DNA from 2 places in the Janthinobacterium sp. NKUCC08_JDC genome. Region 1 is predicted to be linked to the other one. Evidence: predicted binding sites of a transcription regulator. Region 1 holds the regulator's gene; the other holds the start of a gene.

Region 1 (7,830 bases):
AGAGGGGGCGTTCATGGCGCGAATTATACCCGCTTCGGCGTGCTGGCAAAAATAAAGGGCTGAAATTGAGCGAAAAAAAGGCCACAAAAAAGCCGGGCGAACCCGGCTTTTCATAGTGCGGCAATGCTTGCGGGCCAGGCCCGCAGACAATTACGCGTTCGCGTCTGGAACGACAGCGATAACAACTTCCACGACCACGTCGGTGTGCAGAGCAACCGAAACGTTGTGCTCGCCAACGATCTTCAGCGGGCCGGTAGGCATGCGGATTTGTGCTTTTTCAACAGCAAAACCTTGCTTGGTCAGCGCTTCAGCGATGTCGAAGTTGGTGACGGAACCGAACAGACGGCCATCAACACCAGCTTTTTGAGCAACTTGAACGGTCAGACCGCTCAGTTTTTCGCCCTGGGCTTGCGATGCGGCCAGTTTGGCGGCAGCAGCTTTTTCCAGTTCGGCGCGCTTGACTTCGAATTCAGCCACAGCGGTTGCCGTAGCACGACGTGCCAGGCGTTGCGGGATCAGGAAGTTACGTGCGTAACCGTCTTTGACTTTGACGACTTCGCCGAGGTTACCGACGTTAACAACTTTTTCTAACAGAATGATTTGCATAGTTCTTCTCCAGGAATATCTGACCGATTAAGCGTGGTGCAGATCGGTGTATGGCAGCAGCGCGAGGAAGCGAGCGCGCTTGATTGCGGTGTCAACTTGGCGCTGGTAGTGCGCTTTGGTACCGGTCAGGCGTGCTGGCATGATCTTGCCGTTTTCTTGGACGAAGTCTTTCAGCGTGTCGACGTCTTTGTAGTCGACTTGCTCAACGTGAGCTGCGGTGAAGCGGCAGAACTTCTTGCGTTTGAACAACGGGTTTTGCTGTTTGCGTTTTTCTTTAAGCTTGAGCTTATTTTTGTCGAACTTTTTACCGAATGCCATGTCAGGCTCCTGTATCTAAAATGCGCTAGTCAGAATTGACTGCACTAAAATCAATGATGTGAAACACCAAACTCTTGCTGTTGCGGCTCTTCCTGGCCAGGAAACCCGTGAACTGATACACCCCGCCCAAGCTTGCCTGACTGAACCTGCCTGAGATTTCGCCAGCGGCTAGCGCGGCAACATCAAACTCGGTCAAACGGGCAATCCCTGCTTCCATCTGCTGCGAACTGTGTTGCAATACTGCATTCACAATCGGCAGCCCTGCCGGGGTATAGCGCAATATTTCGCGCTCGGCAATGATGGCGGTTACTTGTAGCTGGTTCAGCGCACGATCCTGGTCAAGAATTAAGCTGCTGCTGCGGCTGGAGCGGCTGCTGGTGCTTCGGTGCGGTGGCTTTTGGCCGCGTCTTCGCGTTGTACCGATTTCATCATCGGCGAAGGAGCTGTTTCAGCTTTCTTCATTTTAACGGTCAGGTGACGCAACACGGCATCATTGAATTTGAATGCTGTTTCCAACTCGACCAGGGTCTCGTTGTCGCATTCGATGTTCAGGCAGATGTAGTGTGCTTTAGGCAGCTTTTGGATCGAGTAAGCCATTTGACGGCGGCCCCAATCTTCCACGCGGTGAACCGAACCGCCGCGGGTGGTTACGCTGGCTTTGTAGCGTTCGATCATCGCGGGCACTTGCTCGCTTTGGTCCGGATGGACGATAAAGACTATTTCATAATGACGCATGCAAACTCCTTCAGGTCGGATTGATAATCGCCCACCCCGGCGTCAAGACGGGTGTGGGAAGGTCAGCCGAAGATTATAACCGTCTTTTGCAAACGTTTCAATCATTCCTTCCACAAGCGCCCGAAAAGCCCGTGCGCCACCGTGCTTTCCGACCGTGGACAAGTATTTCTTGCGAAATTCGCCCAAAACACGGAAATCCCCTTGCATAGTGGGCGATACTGTACAAAAATACAGACTGTTCATATAGACAGCATTTTAGTATGCACCCACCGCTCATGATCAAGCTGACAGCACGACAAGAACAAATCCTGAACCTGATCAAGGACGCGATTGAAAACACGGGCTTTCCTCCCACCCGTGCCGAAATCGCCAATGAACTGGGTTTCAAATCGGCCAATGCGGCCGAAGAGCATTTGCAGGCCCTGGCCCGCAAGGGCGCGATCGAGATTTCGCCCGGCACCTCGCGCGGCATCCGCCTGATCGGTGCGGCCGCCGAAGCGCCGCCATCGAAAGTGCCGGCAGCCCTGCTGATGTCGCTTCCCCTGATCGGCCGGGTGGCGGCAGGTTCGCCCATCCTGGCGCAGGAAAACCTGGAAGCGAGCTACAACGTCGATCCGGCCCTGTTCTCGGCCAAGCCCGACTTCCTGCTGAAGGTGCGCGGCTGGTCCATGCGCGACGCCGGCATCATGGATGGCGATTTATTGGCCGTGAAAAAAGTCGACAGCGCCAAGAATGGCCAGATCGTCGTCGCCCGCATCGGCGACGAAGTCACCGTCAAGCGCTACAAGAAGACGGGCTCCGTCATCGAACTGCTGCCGGAAAATCCGGACTTCAAGGTCATTACCGTGTCGCCGGAAGATGAATTCGCCCTGGAAGGTTTGGCGGTAGGCTTGATGCGCAGCTGGCATTAAACTGCCGCACGAAAAAAAGGGCCGCGACAGCATCCCTGTCGCGGCCCTTTTTACATGGTGCGCGGCTGCTTATGCGTCCAGTGCGCTGCTGAAATCTTCCAATAAGTCTGCTTCATCCTCGATACCGACGGACACGCGGATCAGCGATTCGGCGATGCCCATGCTGGCGCGGCGCTCGGCACCCATCTCGTAGAAAATCGTGTGGGCGACGGGAATGACCAAGGTGCGCGTGTCGCCGAGGTTGCTGGCGGGAATCGCAAGATTGAGACGATTGAGGAAATCGAAGCAGTCGATGCCATCTTTCAGCTCAAAGCTGAACAGCGAACCATAGCTGCGGAACATGTCCGTCGCCAGTGCGTGCTGCGGGTGCGACACCAGGCCAGGATAATGCACGGCCGCCACTCTTGGATCCGCCTGCAACATGGTGGCCAGCGCCAAAGCGTTCGAGCAGGTGCGATCCATGCGCAAGGCCATGGTTTCCGCGCCAACAGCGATATGATGCGCCGCTTCCGGCCCCAAGGATGCGCCGAAGTCGCGCAAGGCCTTGGCACGGATTTGCGCGATGCCCCACTGCGCGGGCGCCGCCTTCTTGTAGTTCTCGAAAATGTTCGGATACTGCGTCCAGTCGAACACGCCCGTGTCCGTCAAGCTGCCGCCCAGCGCATTGCCGTGGCCGCCGATGGATTTCGTCAAGGCATTGACCACCAGACCCGCGCCCACAGCTTTCGGGCGGAACAGGTATGGCGTCGTCATCGTGTTGTCGACGATGTACAAGATGCCCTTCTCGCGGCACAGGTCGCCGATTTTCTTCAGGTCGGCGATTTGCGTGCGCGGATTGGCGATGGTTTCCACAAACACGATGCGCGTGGCCGGCGTAATGGCCGCGGCCACATTGGCCACCTCGGTGGCGTCGACGAACGACACGCCGATGCCCTGCCCCGTCACCGTTTGCCACAAGCTGTTGGTGTTGCCAAACAAAAAGGCCGACGACACGACATGGTCACCCGCGCGCAGCAACGATTGCACCACGGCGCCGATGGCGCCCATGCCGGTGGCGAAGCACAGGGTCGCCACGCCGTCTTCCATCTTGTTGACCTTGTCTTCCAGTGAGGAGACGGTCGGATTGCCCTGGCGGCCATAACGGAAGCCCGGCTCCTTGCCCTGGAACACGGACGCGAGCTGGCGCGCATCGGCGTAACCGAAGGCAACGGAAGTATGCACGGGCTTGTGCAGCGAGCCGTGCTCGATGCCCTTGCGGCGGTCGTTGTGCAGGATGGTGGTGGTGAAGCCGTAGGTTTTTTTGTTGGTCATGGTGGAAGTTCCAAATACTCGTCTTGCCGCTTAACCCAAGGCAAGTGCCGGGGTCCGACCTGAGGGTCCGACCCCAAAAAAAGCCCGGCATCGGCCGGGCAGGTACTTATGCTTCCGTTGTCGCCAGGTTCAGGTTCAGCTGGGAACGCGGCGTATCTTCGGGCGCTGCCGCCTTCGGATGGTGGCGTGCATATTCCAGGCGGTCCAGGTACTCCTGCGACACGTCGCCCGTCACGTACACGCCATCGAAGCACGATGCCTCGAAGTTCGTCAGGGCCGGGTTGACGTCGGCGATCGCCTGCTTCAGCGCGCCGATATCCTGGTACACGAGGTAGTCGGCCGTGATTTCGCGGCACACTTCTTCCGTCGTGCGGCCGTAGGCGATCAGCTCGTCGCGCGTCGGCATGTCGATGCCGTACACGTTCGGGTAGATCACCGGTGGCGCGGCCGAGGCGAAGATGACCTTCGTCGCGCCCGCTTCACGCGCCATCTGCACGATTTCACGGCTGGTGGTGCCGCGCACGATGGAATCGTCGACCAGCAGCACCACTTTATCCTTGAATTCGGACGGGATCGCGTTGAGCTTCTGGCGCACGGATTTCTTGCGTGCCGCCTGGCCCGGCATGATGAAGGTACGGCCGATGTAGCGGTTCTTGATGAAGCCTTCGCGGTACTCGATGTTCAACGCCATGGCCAGCTGGATGGCGGCCGGACGCGAGGAATCGGGAATCGGCATGACCACGTCGATATGCACGCCTGGCAATTCGGCGCGGATCTTCTCGGCCAGGTATTCGCCCATTTTCAGGCGCGTGGCGTACACGGAAGCGCCGTCGATGACGGAGTCGGGACGGGCCAGATAGACGAATTCGAACACGCACGGGTTCAGGCTGGCATTATCGGCGCACTGGGCGCTGTGCAATTTCTTGTCGGCATCGATGAAGACGGCTTCGCCGGGACCGATGTCACGCACGAAGCGGAAGCCCATGCCTTCCAGGGCTACGGATTCGGAAGCGATCAGGTATTCGGGACCCTGCTCCGTTTCATTGATGCCCAGGCACAGCGGACGGATGCCGTGCGGGTCGCGGAAGGCCAGCAAGCCCACGCCGGCGATTTGCGCAACGGCGGCGTAACCGCCCTTGACGCGGCGGTTCAGCACGGTAACGGCCTTGAAGATGGCTTCCGGGTCCAGGTTCAGGCCCGTCGTCGCTTCCTGGATTTCATGCGCCAGCACGTTGAGCAGCACTTCCGAATCGGAATCGGTATTGATGTGGCGGCGGTCGTTCTTGAACATTTCCAGCTTCAACTGTTCCCAGTTGGTCAGGTTGCCATTGTGCGCCAGGGTGATGCCGAACGGCGCATTCACATAGAACGGTTGTGCTTCCTCTTCGCTCGACGAACCGGCCGTCGGGTAGCGGCAATGGCCGATGCCCGTCGTACCTTGCAGCGAACGCATGTTGCGCGTACGGAAGACGTCTCGCACGAGGCCGTTGGCTTTGTGCATGGAAAACATACTGCTGTGATTGGTCGCAATCCCTGCCGCGTCCTGACCGCGATGTTGCAAGAGCAACAATGCATCATAGAGCAATTGATTGACAGGTTGATGGGAAACGACGCCGACGATGCCACACATGGTGTGCTCCTAAACTGTGCTACTGATTTTAAAAAAATTCAAAATTTCACATGCTGCGCGTAAGCGGCAGGCAGATAAGGCTTGATGGCGCGCGCGCCCTGCTCCGCGAGCGGGCTGAGCTGCGCATTTTTCCAGAATGGCTGCTGCGGTATGGAAGTCATGCCACACAAGATGACGGCGGTCAGCACGATCACAAGGCCCCGCGCCACACCGAACAGGGTGCCCAGGGTGCGGTCGGCCAGGCTCAGGCCCGTCACCTTGACGAGCGCGTCGACCGTCATGGACAGCAATCCCATCAAAATGCGCACGCCGATGAACAGCACGACGAAAGCCAGCAACAAACGGATGGCTTCGCCGGGCACGGCTTCCGGCAGAAATTTCGCCAGGGTAGCGCCATACGCATTGGCAATGACGAACGCCACGATCCAGCTGACCAATGACAGTATTTCCTTGACCAGGCCACGCATCATGCTGATCAGCACGGACGTCACCAGCACGAACAGCACCAGGTAATCGAAGATCGTCACGCGCGCTCAGCCTTGCAACATCACGCCGGTACCAGGCTGCCGCCCAGGCCCAGCTTTTGCAGCTTGGCACGGGTCTTTTCAGCGTCTTCGCGGCTGCCGAACGGCCCCACGCGCACGCGGATGCGCTCGCCCGCCGGGCTCGAGACTTTCTGCGTGTACGACTTGATGCCCGCATCGCGCAGCTTGTCCTGCAATTCGTCGACCTTGTCCTGCGTCGCCAGGGCCGCCACCTGCACCACGAACTTGCCGCTGCCGGCATCGTGCGCCTTGTCCTGTGCTTTCTCTTGCGGCTTGCCTTCCAGAATCGCCAGCGCGCGCGCGGCATCGTCAGCCGATTGCGCCGGCTTGGCAGGCTTCGGCTCGGGCTTGGCTTCCGGCTTTACTTCATGCTTGGGCTCAGGCTTGGATTCGGGCTTGGACTCATGTTTCGGCTCGGGCTTGGTTTCGTGTTTCGGTTCCGGTTTCGGCTCCACCTTGACCGGCTTGGGTTCAGGCTTGGGTTCCGGTTTCGGTTCCACATAGGTCGGCTTGACCGGTGCAGGCTGGGCGGCCGCCAGCACGGGTGCCGGTGTCGGTGCAGGGGTCGGCTTGGCCGCAGGCGGCAACGGCGCGTCGACGATTTCCTCGGACTGGTCCAGGCCATTCGATGCGGCCTGGGCCGGGACGGCCGGCACGGGCGCAGGCGCAGGCGCGACGGCCTTTTCCTTCGACGGAATGTCGATGGCAATATCGTTGAACGGCGCCTTCGGCTCGGAGTCGAGCAGCATCGGCAAGCCGACAGCCACGCCCAGGGCCAGGGCAATGGCCCCGACCAGGCGGCGGCGTGCGCGCTTTTTTTCAGGCAAGACCGGGTCCGGCGCTTCCTTGCCGCCACGGCGCGATCCGCCGCCACCGGCGGTGTTGGCTGCGCGCTTGCGGGTCGGCGACTGTGCTTCGCCAGGGACATAAAAGCCGCTGTCTTCGCCAGAGGATTCTTGCTTGTTTTTAAACAGTTTCGAGAACAAGCCCATGCGTGATTTTCAGTCGAGTGCGTTTCAGTGAAGTGAGGATTTTCGGGCCTTCATCACGCCGGCAACGGTGAGGAAAGAACCAAAGACCACAATTCTATCATTCTCACCGGCCCGGCTCATTGCATTTGCAAAAGCTTGTGCCGGATCATCGAAAATAGACACAGTATGTTCGCTGCTGTCGGGCTTATCTTCGAGCATGATCTGCACCTTGGCGGCCAGCTCCGAAGCCGTGGCCGCGCGCGGCGACGGCAGGCCCGTCAGACACCAATGGTCGACGTGTTCGCTCATCGCGGCCAGTACGCCATCGATATCCTTGTCCTGCATGGAACCGAACACGGCATAGGTGTACGGGTGGAAACCCATGTTGCCGAGGTTCTGGTTCAGTGCCGACGCGGCATGGGGATTGTGCGCCACATCGAGGATCACGCTGGGGCGGCCAGGCAAGACCTGGAAGCGGCCCGGCAGCTCCACCGTCACGAGGCCCGTGCGCACTTCCTGCGCGCCCACGGGCAGCTTCAGCTTCAGCACTTCCAGCGCGGCCAGCACGGCCGTCGCATTGAGGATCTGGTTGGCGCCACGCAAGCTTGGATACGCGAGCGAATTGCGGCGCTGCTCGCGTCCGCCGTAGTTCCACTGCTGCTTGTCGCCCGAATAATTGAAATCGCGGCCCATCAGCCACAGGTCGGCGCCGATGGCTTCGGCATGGTCGATCAACGATTGCGGCGGCACGGGGTCGCTGCAGATGGCCGCCTTGCCCGGACGGAAGATGCCGGCCTTTTCAA
Region 2 (7,830 bases), on a different contig from region 1:
GTCGACCAGGGTTCGATCTTGCTGGTGGTCTACACAGCCTTCAGTGAAGCCGTCAGCGAAGGCTTGTGGCATACGATTTCCGTGGAAACCCTGGTCGCCCTGGGCCTGATCAGCACCTTGCTGCTGGCGCTGGTGCTGGGCATCTCGACCTTCGTCAGCCGCCGCCTGGGCTTCAACAAGGAAGACGAAATCGCCATCGTCTTTTGCGCCTCGAAGAAAAGCCTGGCCAGCGGCGTACCGATGGCCAAGGTGCTGTTTTCCACCCGTTCGCTGGGCATGGTGATCCTGCCGCTGATGCTGTTTCACCAGATTCAGCTGATGATCTGTGCCGTGATCGCGCAGCGTTATGCGCGGCGCGATGAGGGGCAGGATGTGCCGGCGACAACGCTGTGATGGCTATCCTGCTCTAGCCGCAGCGCCTGCCGCAGCCCCGCCAATATGACCGCGTAAGCCTGCCGCCGGCTGGACTCATCCGGCGCGCGCAGCACATACGACGGGTGATACACGGTCACCACCGAGCGTCCCGCATGCTCGATCAGCGTGCCGATCAGCGGTGTCATGCTTGCCGCGCCATCCTGCAGGATGGACTTCAAGGCCGTGCTGCCCAGCGCCACGATCACCTGCGGCTGGACGCGCTCAATCTCTTCTTCCAGCCAGCCATGACAGGCGAGGATCTCGCGCTGCGCGGGCGTCTTGTGCAGGCGGCGCTTGCCGCGTGGCTCCCACTTGAAATGCTTGACGGCGTTGGTCAGATAGATGCTGTCGCGCGCCATGCCCGCTTCCTGCATGGCTTGCTCGAGCAGCACCCCGGCCGGGCCTACGAACGGCAAGCCGGCCAGGTCTTCCTGGTCGCCCGGCTGCTCGCCCACGAGCATGATGCGCGCCTGTGCCGGGCCAATGCCGGGCACGGCTTGCGTGGCGCTTTTCCACAGTTCGCAGCGGCGGCACTGGTCCAGGCTGGTCGCTACCTCGCGCACTGGCTGGGCGCGCTCGGCGGCAATCGGGATCATGGCCGCGCCGCTGCGCTGGCCCACGCTGGCCGTCTGGCCCGTGCGCCGTTCGCCGTTGGCGGCGCCGCTGAGCATGGCGGGCACGATGGCCCCTTCCGGCAGATTTTTCCAGAAACGCGAGGGGATATGGCTGTGCAGCAAATCCGCATTCACGCGCGCGGGATTGAAGATGCTGCGGTAGTAGGTCAGCCACAGGGCTTCGCCCGCATCGTCGATGTCGGCCGCGCCTTGCATCAGTGCTGGGCCCGCGTGCAAGGTCGTGCCATCCCACAGCATGCTGGCGGCGGGCGTGGCGATCATCCAGCTGGTAGCTCCCATGCGGCGGGCAAAGTGGCGCGCCACCTGCGGCAGCACCTCGTGCACGGGTTCGAACCAGGCGACAAAACGGGGCGCGCCCTCGCATTCTGGCCGCTCGCGAAAGCGCACATACGCATGCATGTCGTGCTCCTCGCGGTGCACGGCCTTGACCATGGCGTGCAGGCGCGCGCCGTCCGCGTCGGCCGGCGACATCACGTCGTGCTGGCCCAGCTGCCAGCGCCACAGCACCTGGTACAAAAAGGCCCAGCGGTCAGGCACGTTGAAGCAGGCGGCCGCCTGCAGCAGTTCCACCAGGGGACGAGGCAGCCGCAGCCGTGGCGCACTGGCATCGGTCGCATCCGGCGTGGCGGAAAACAGGTCGCCCTCACCGTGTTGACACTGCCAGGCAACGTCGGCAGGTGGCACGCCAAGCGCGATCAGTTCCCTTGCTGCAGCGCGCCACTCGTCGAACGACTGCGCCAGCCGCACCACCGTACTCATGCGGCCTGCAGCTCCGGCCACAGATTCATTTGCTGCGGCGCCTCCGCCATGGCGCGCCGCAGGTGTTCCGAGGCGGTGGTGTCGCGCGCGGGAAAGTAGTCGGCCGTGATGATGAAGGGAGCGATTTTCTTCATGCTGCAGCGCAGGCGCGACAGATCGGCGTAGCGCACCTGCCGCAGCCTTCGCAGGTCGACGATGCGCTGGGCATTGCGCAAGCCGATGCCGGGCACGCGGGCGATCATGTGCTGCGCCGCGCGGTTCAAGTCCAGCGGAAAATGTTCGCGGTGCGCCAGCGCCCACGCCAGTTTCGGATCGATATCGAGCGCCAGGTTGCCGCCCGTGGCGGGCAGCAACTCGCTGGCCTGGAAACCATAGCTGCGCAGCAGGAAATCGGCCTGGTACAACCTGTGTTCGCGCAGCATCGGCGGCGGCGCCAGCGGCACGCTTTTCGGGCTGTCGGGGATCGGGCTGAAGGCCGAGTAGTACACGCGCTTGAGTTTATAACTGCCGTACAGGGTCTCGGCCGTGGAGAGGATCTGCTGGTCGTCGCTGGCATCGGCGCCGACGATCATCTGCGTGCTTTGCCCGGCCGGCGCGAAACGCGGTGCGCGCGGTTCTTCCGCTTTCTCGTCGAGCTTGCGGCGTATCGACCCCATCGCCAGCTTGATCGTATGCACGCTTTTTTCCGGCGCCAGCTTTTGCACGCTGTCCTGTGTCGGCAGTTCGATATTGACGCTGAGCCGGTCGGCATAGCGGCCCGCCTGCGCGATCAGCGCGGGGTCGGCGTCAGGGATGGTTTTCAAATGGATGTAGCCGCGGAACTGATGCACCTCGCGCAATTCGCGCGCCACCTGCACCAGTTGTTCCATCGTGTAGTCGGCCGACTGGATGATGCCGGAACTGAGGAACAGGCCGTCGATGTAGTTGCGCAGGTAAAAGTCGCTCGTCAGTTTCACCACTTCGGCCACGGTAAAGCGCGCGCGCGGCACGTTCGACGTGCGGCGGTTGACGCAGTACTGGCAGTCGTACAGGCAGTAATTCGTCAGCAATACTTTCAGCAGCGAGACGCAGCGTCCGTCCGGCGTGTAGCTGTGGCAAATGCCCATGCCCGAGGTGGCGCCAAAGCCGTCCTTGCCGATGGAATCGCGCCTGGGCGCGCCGCTGCTGGCGCAGGACGCGTCGTACTTGGCCGCGTCGGCCAGGATTTCCAGCTTGTCCGTCAATTCCATGGCTCACCTCAATATACTGTGTTTATATACAGTATATCAGGGAATGCAGCTTGCGCTGGCTTGACCTGTGCGATGGCAGAGCGCTATATATCGGTGTATATTACGGACCAGGTTCTCTTCTCATCAAGGATACGATCATGCGCCTCACCTCCCTCGCCACACTGCTCGGCGCCGCCCTCTTCGCCACCGCCGCCTCGTCCGCCCTTGCCGGTGAAGTGGTCGTGTCGGCCGCGGCCAGCCTGACGAATGCGTTCAAGGAGGCGGCGCAAAGCTACGAGGCGCAGTATCCGGGCAGCAAGGTGTCCTTGAACTTCGCCGCTTCGGGCGTGCTGCTGCAGCAGATCGTCAAGGGCGCGCCCGTGGACGTGTTTGCCTCGGCCGACCAGGAAACCATGGATGCGGCGCAAAAGCAGGGCTTCGTCTTGCCGGCCGAGCGCATGGACTTCGTCGGCAACAGCCTGGTGCTGATCGTGCCGCACGATAGCAAGCTGGGCATCAAGAGCCTGGCTGACCTGACGCACAAGGGCGTGACCCGCGTGGCCATCGCCAATCCGGCCAGCGTGCCCGTCGGCCGTTACGCCGAAGGCGCGCTGAAGAAGGCCAAGCTGTGGGATGCCGTGCAGCCCAAGGCCATCGGCACGCAGAACGTGCGCCAGTCGCTCGACTACGTGGCGCGCGGCGAAGTCGATGCGGGCTTTGTCTACGCGACCGACGCGGCCATCATGAAAGACAAGGTCAACGTCGTGCTGGACGTGCCATTGGAGGCGCCCGTGCTGTACCCGATCGCCACCATCAAGGGCAGCGGCAATGGGGCGGAAGCGAAGCGCTTTGTCAGCTATTTGCAGACGACGCCGGCGCAAGCCATCCTGGCCAAGTACGGCTTTAAGAAGCCATAAAACAAACGAACGCGCATGGATATCGCCTGGACCGCACTGGCCCTGTCGCTCAAAGTGGCGGCATGGGCCACGGCGCTCAACTTGTTGCTCGGCATCGGTACGGGCTATCTGCTGGCGCGCACGCGTTTTCCCGGGCGCGAATTGCTCGACGCCCTGTTGACCCTGCCGATGGTGATGCCGCCCACCGTGCTCGGCTACTACCTGCTTGTGCTGCTGGGCCGGCGCGGCACCCTGGGCATCTGGCTGCAGGACAACTTCGGCATCAACCTGATTTTTACATGGCAGGGCGCGGTGATCGCTTCCACCGTGGTCGCCTTTCCCCTCGTCTTCAAGCCCGCGCGCGCCGCCTTCGAGGCTGTCGACGGCCAGCTCGAGCAGGCGGCCCGCGTGTTGGGCATTTCGGAAATGGCGATCTTCTTTCGCGTCACGTTGCCGCTGGCCTGGCGCGGCATCCTGGCCGGCGTGCTGCTGGGATTCGTGCGCGCGCTGGGCGAGTTTGGCGCCACCCTGATGGTGGCCGGCAGCATTCCCGGCAAGACACAGACCCTGTCGGTGGCCGTGTATGAAGCCGTGCAGGCGGGCCAGGACGACGTGGCCAATACGCTGGTCGTGATCATCTCGGTGGTCTGCATCGTGGTGCTGCTGTTGGCTGGCCGCCTGGCGCCCGGGCGCGTCGCGCACAAAGGACGCTGAGGATGACGCCCATGCAACTCGACCTCGACATCCGCGCCACCTTGCGCTCCGGCAAACGCCGCTTCGACCTGCAGGTGCAATGTACGTCCGGCAGCCAGCGCATCGCCATGTATGGCCCGTCCGGCGCCGGCAAGAGCATGACCCTGAAAGCCATTGCCGGACTCTTCACGCCGAACGAAGGCCATATCCGCCTGAACGGGCGCACCTTGTTCGACTCGGCCGCCGGCATCAATTTGCCGCCGCAGCAGCGCAATGTCGCCTACCTGTTCCAGGATTACGCGCTGTTCCCGCACCTGACGGTGCGCCAGAACGTGGGCTTTGGCCTGAGCCGCGGCTGGTTCAATCCGCGCGCGCGCGAAAAATTACAGAAGGTCGAGCATTGGCTCGACGCCTTCCACTTGCAGGAACTGGCGCACCAGTTCCCCGACGAGTTGTCCGGAGGCCAGCGCCAACGGGTGGCGCTGGCGAGGGCGCTCGTGGCCGAGCCGTCCGCGCTGCTGCTCGACGAGCCGTTCGCCGCCCTCGATCCGGCCCTGCGTGTCAAAATGCGGCTGGAACTGAGCCAGTGGCAACAGCGTCTGGACGTGCCCATGATCCTGATCACGCACGATCCGGAAGATGCGCGCATCCTGGGCGAGCACGTGCTGTACTTGCGCGACGGACAGATCGATAACAGGGAAGACCACATGGCATTGGGTGAACGCATTGGATAAAATCGGCTTGCAAGGCTCGCTATGGATGACGGTGGGCGGGGAAAACCTGGGCGGCGCCGGCAGGGTGGAATTGCTGGGCGCCATCGCCGAATGCGGTTCCATCACGCAGGCGGCCAAGTTGGTAAAGATGAGCTACAAGGCGGCCTGGGACGCCATCGACGCGATGAACAACCTGGCCGGCGAGCCGCTGGTCGAGCGCCTGACGGGCGGCAAGGGCGGCGGCGGCACGCGGCTCACGCAGCGGGGGCGCCAGCTGGTCGACAATTTCCGCATCATCGAACGCGAGCATGCGCGCTACCTGCGCCAGCTGGGCAGCCAGGCCGAAGGCATCGCCGACGATCTTTTACTCATACGGAGAATGGCCATGAAAACGACGGCACGTAATCAATTCCTGGGCAAGGTGGCCGAACTGAAACAGGGTGCCGTCAACGACGAAGTCACCCTGGAATTGCCCGGCGGCCAGCACATCGTGGCCATCGTCACGCAGGGCAGCAGCGCAAGCCTGGGCCTGGTGCCTGGCGCCGAAGCGTTTGCGCTGATCAAGGCTTCGTCCATCATCCTCGTGGCCGACAGCGAAGGCGCGCGTTTTTCCGCGCGCAACCAGCTGGCCGGCACGGTCACGCGCGTGCAGACGGGCGCCGTCAACACGGAAGTGGTGCTGGACTTGCCGCGCGGCGGCACGATCGCCGCCATCATTACCAATCAGAGCAGCACGGACCTGGGCATCGCCATCGGCAGCAGCGTGACGGCGATGTTTAAAGCATCTAGTGTGATCCTCGGTGTACCGGCGTAAACGGCGGCGCTGAGCAAAGTTCCGGGGTCAGACCCGGCGGGTCTGACCCCAGCTTTACGTTGCAGGCCTAATCTTTCAACCGCGACAACCAATCCGCCGCCGCCGCCAGCGCCAGTTCCAGCTCCTGCGCCGTGTGCGCCAGCAGGCTTGGGACTTCATCCAGGCGACCCGCGTCGATGGCTTCCTCGGTGGCGAACGCGGCGCGGATCAGGCGTTTCGTGCCCAGGGTGCCGACGGAGCCGCGCACGCTGTGCAGGATACGCGCCACGTCGCTGTGGCGGCCTGCCTGCAATGCTGTTTCCGCGTCGCGTACGGGCGTCATGCCCTTGTTCAGCGCGTCTTCGACCATGCGCCGCAGTACACCGCGCCCCTTCGCGTCACGTCCCATCACGCGCATCAGCGGCGCCATGGAAAACACCTCTTCATCGGCGACGCGTACGGGCTCGGCCGTCTGCACTGGCGGGCGCTTGGGCAGGTGGCGCAGGATGACTTCCATCATCTCTTCCACCACCACGGGCTTGGCGATGAAGTCGCTGATGCCGGCCGTCATGCAGCGCTCGCGCTCGGACGCCAGCACGCCGGCCGTCATGGCGATCACGGGCAGGCTCAGGCGCAGCTCCGTGCGGATGATGTGGGTGGCGCTGAAACCGTCCATGACGGGCATCTGCATGTCCATCAGCACGATGTCGTAGCGCAGCGCTTCCGTGCGCAGCCGTTCCACGGCTTGCAAGCCGTCGCCCACCACGTCGAGGGTGGCGCCCATGTGTTCGAGGATGCCGCGCGCCACGGCCTGGTTCAAATGATTGTCTTCCACCAGCAGGAAATGCACGCCGGCCAGTTCCGTGCCCAGTGGCTGGTGCAGGATGCGCTGCTCGCCGCCGTCGTTCTTGGTGATCAGTGCCTGGTGCAGGGCATCGAACAGGCTCGATCCCGTGATCGGTTTCATCAGCACGACGTCGGCCTCGGCCGCGCTGGAAATTTCCTCGAGGTGGTTGCGGGCGAAGGCGTTGACCATCACCACGATGGGCTGGCGCTGGCCGCTGGCCGCCTGGCGGATGGCCTTGGCCGTGGCCAGGCCGTCCATGACGGGCATGTGCCAGTCGGCCAGCACCACGTCGTACGGTTGCTGCTGCGCCAGGCGTTCGCGGTACAGTTCGATGGCGGCAAAGCCGGAATCGACTTCGTCGGCCAGCCAGCCCCACGCCTCGATCAGCTTGACGATCAGTTCGCGCGTGGTGCGGTTATCGTCGGCCACCAGCAGGCGCAGCTGGCCCAGTGCCGGCGTGCGTCGCGTTTCGGCTGGCTGCGCCAGCATCTCGAACGGCACGCTGAACCAGAAGCGGCTGCCCTTGCCTTCGCTGCTGGCGACGGCGATGTCGCCGCCCATCATGTGGATCAGCTGCTTGCTGATGGCCAGGCCCAGGCCCGTGCCGCCGAAGCGGCGCGTGATGCTCTGGTCGCCCTGCGAAAACGCGGCAAACAGCTGCTGTTGCTGCAGTTCCGTCATGCCGATGCCCGTGTCGCGCACTTCGAAGCGCAGCCAGGCGCGGCCGCTCTCGCTCCTGCTCTCGGCCAGGCTGACGGCCACCACCACTTCGCCGTTCTCCGTGAACTTGATGGCGTTGCCGGCCAGGTTGACGAGGATTTGCTGCAGGCGCTGGGCGTCGCCCACGAGGCGCCGCGGCACGTCGGGCTCGA

What was found. Region 1 encodes LexA, which represses DNA repair genes until DNA is damaged. Its sites were predicted from a motif close to ACTGTATNNNNATACAGT; they were not measured.
Region 2: KO538_RS14025 (putative DNA modification/repair radical SAM protein) is a predicted target of LexA. The motif match lies at 3,053-3,070, and genes of this name have one in related genera.

What each region holds. Positions count from the first base shown of each region.
Region 1 is NZ_JAHKQW010000001.1:846,108-853,937, forward strand. It holds gene KO538_RS03880 (replicative DNA helicase) at 1-15, opposite strand, end outside; gene rplI (50S ribosomal protein L9) at 151-606, opposite strand; gene rpsR (30S ribosomal protein S18) at 634-924, opposite strand; gene priB (primosomal replication protein N) at 950-1,249, opposite strand; gene rpsF (30S ribosomal protein S6) at 1,270-1,659, opposite strand; gene lexA (transcriptional repressor LexA) at 1,935-2,570, shown strand; gene KO538_RS03910 (cystathionine gamma-synthase family protein) at 2,640-3,881, opposite strand; gene purF (amidophosphoribosyltransferase) at 3,988-5,511, opposite strand; gene KO538_RS03920 (CvpA family protein) at 5,550-6,038, opposite strand; gene KO538_RS03925 (SPOR domain-containing protein) at 6,059-7,048, opposite strand; gene folC (bifunctional tetrahydrofolate synthase/dihydrofolate synthase) at 7,073-7,830, opposite strand, start outside.
Region 2 is NZ_JAHKQW010000004.1:369,841-377,670, forward strand. It holds gene KO538_RS14015 (bile acid:sodium symporter family protein) at 1-393, shown strand, start outside; gene KO538_RS14020 (UdgX family uracil-DNA binding protein) at 345-1,808, opposite strand; gene KO538_RS14025 (putative DNA modification/repair radical SAM protein) at 1,805-3,037, opposite strand; gene modA (molybdate ABC transporter substrate-binding protein) at 3,175-3,933, shown strand; gene modB (molybdate ABC transporter permease subunit) at 3,949-4,626, shown strand; gene KO538_RS14040 (sulfate/molybdate ABC transporter ATP-binding protein) at 4,638-5,339, shown strand; gene KO538_RS14045 (TOBE domain-containing protein) at 5,365-6,132, shown strand; gene KO538_RS14050 (response regulator) at 6,200-7,830, opposite strand, start outside.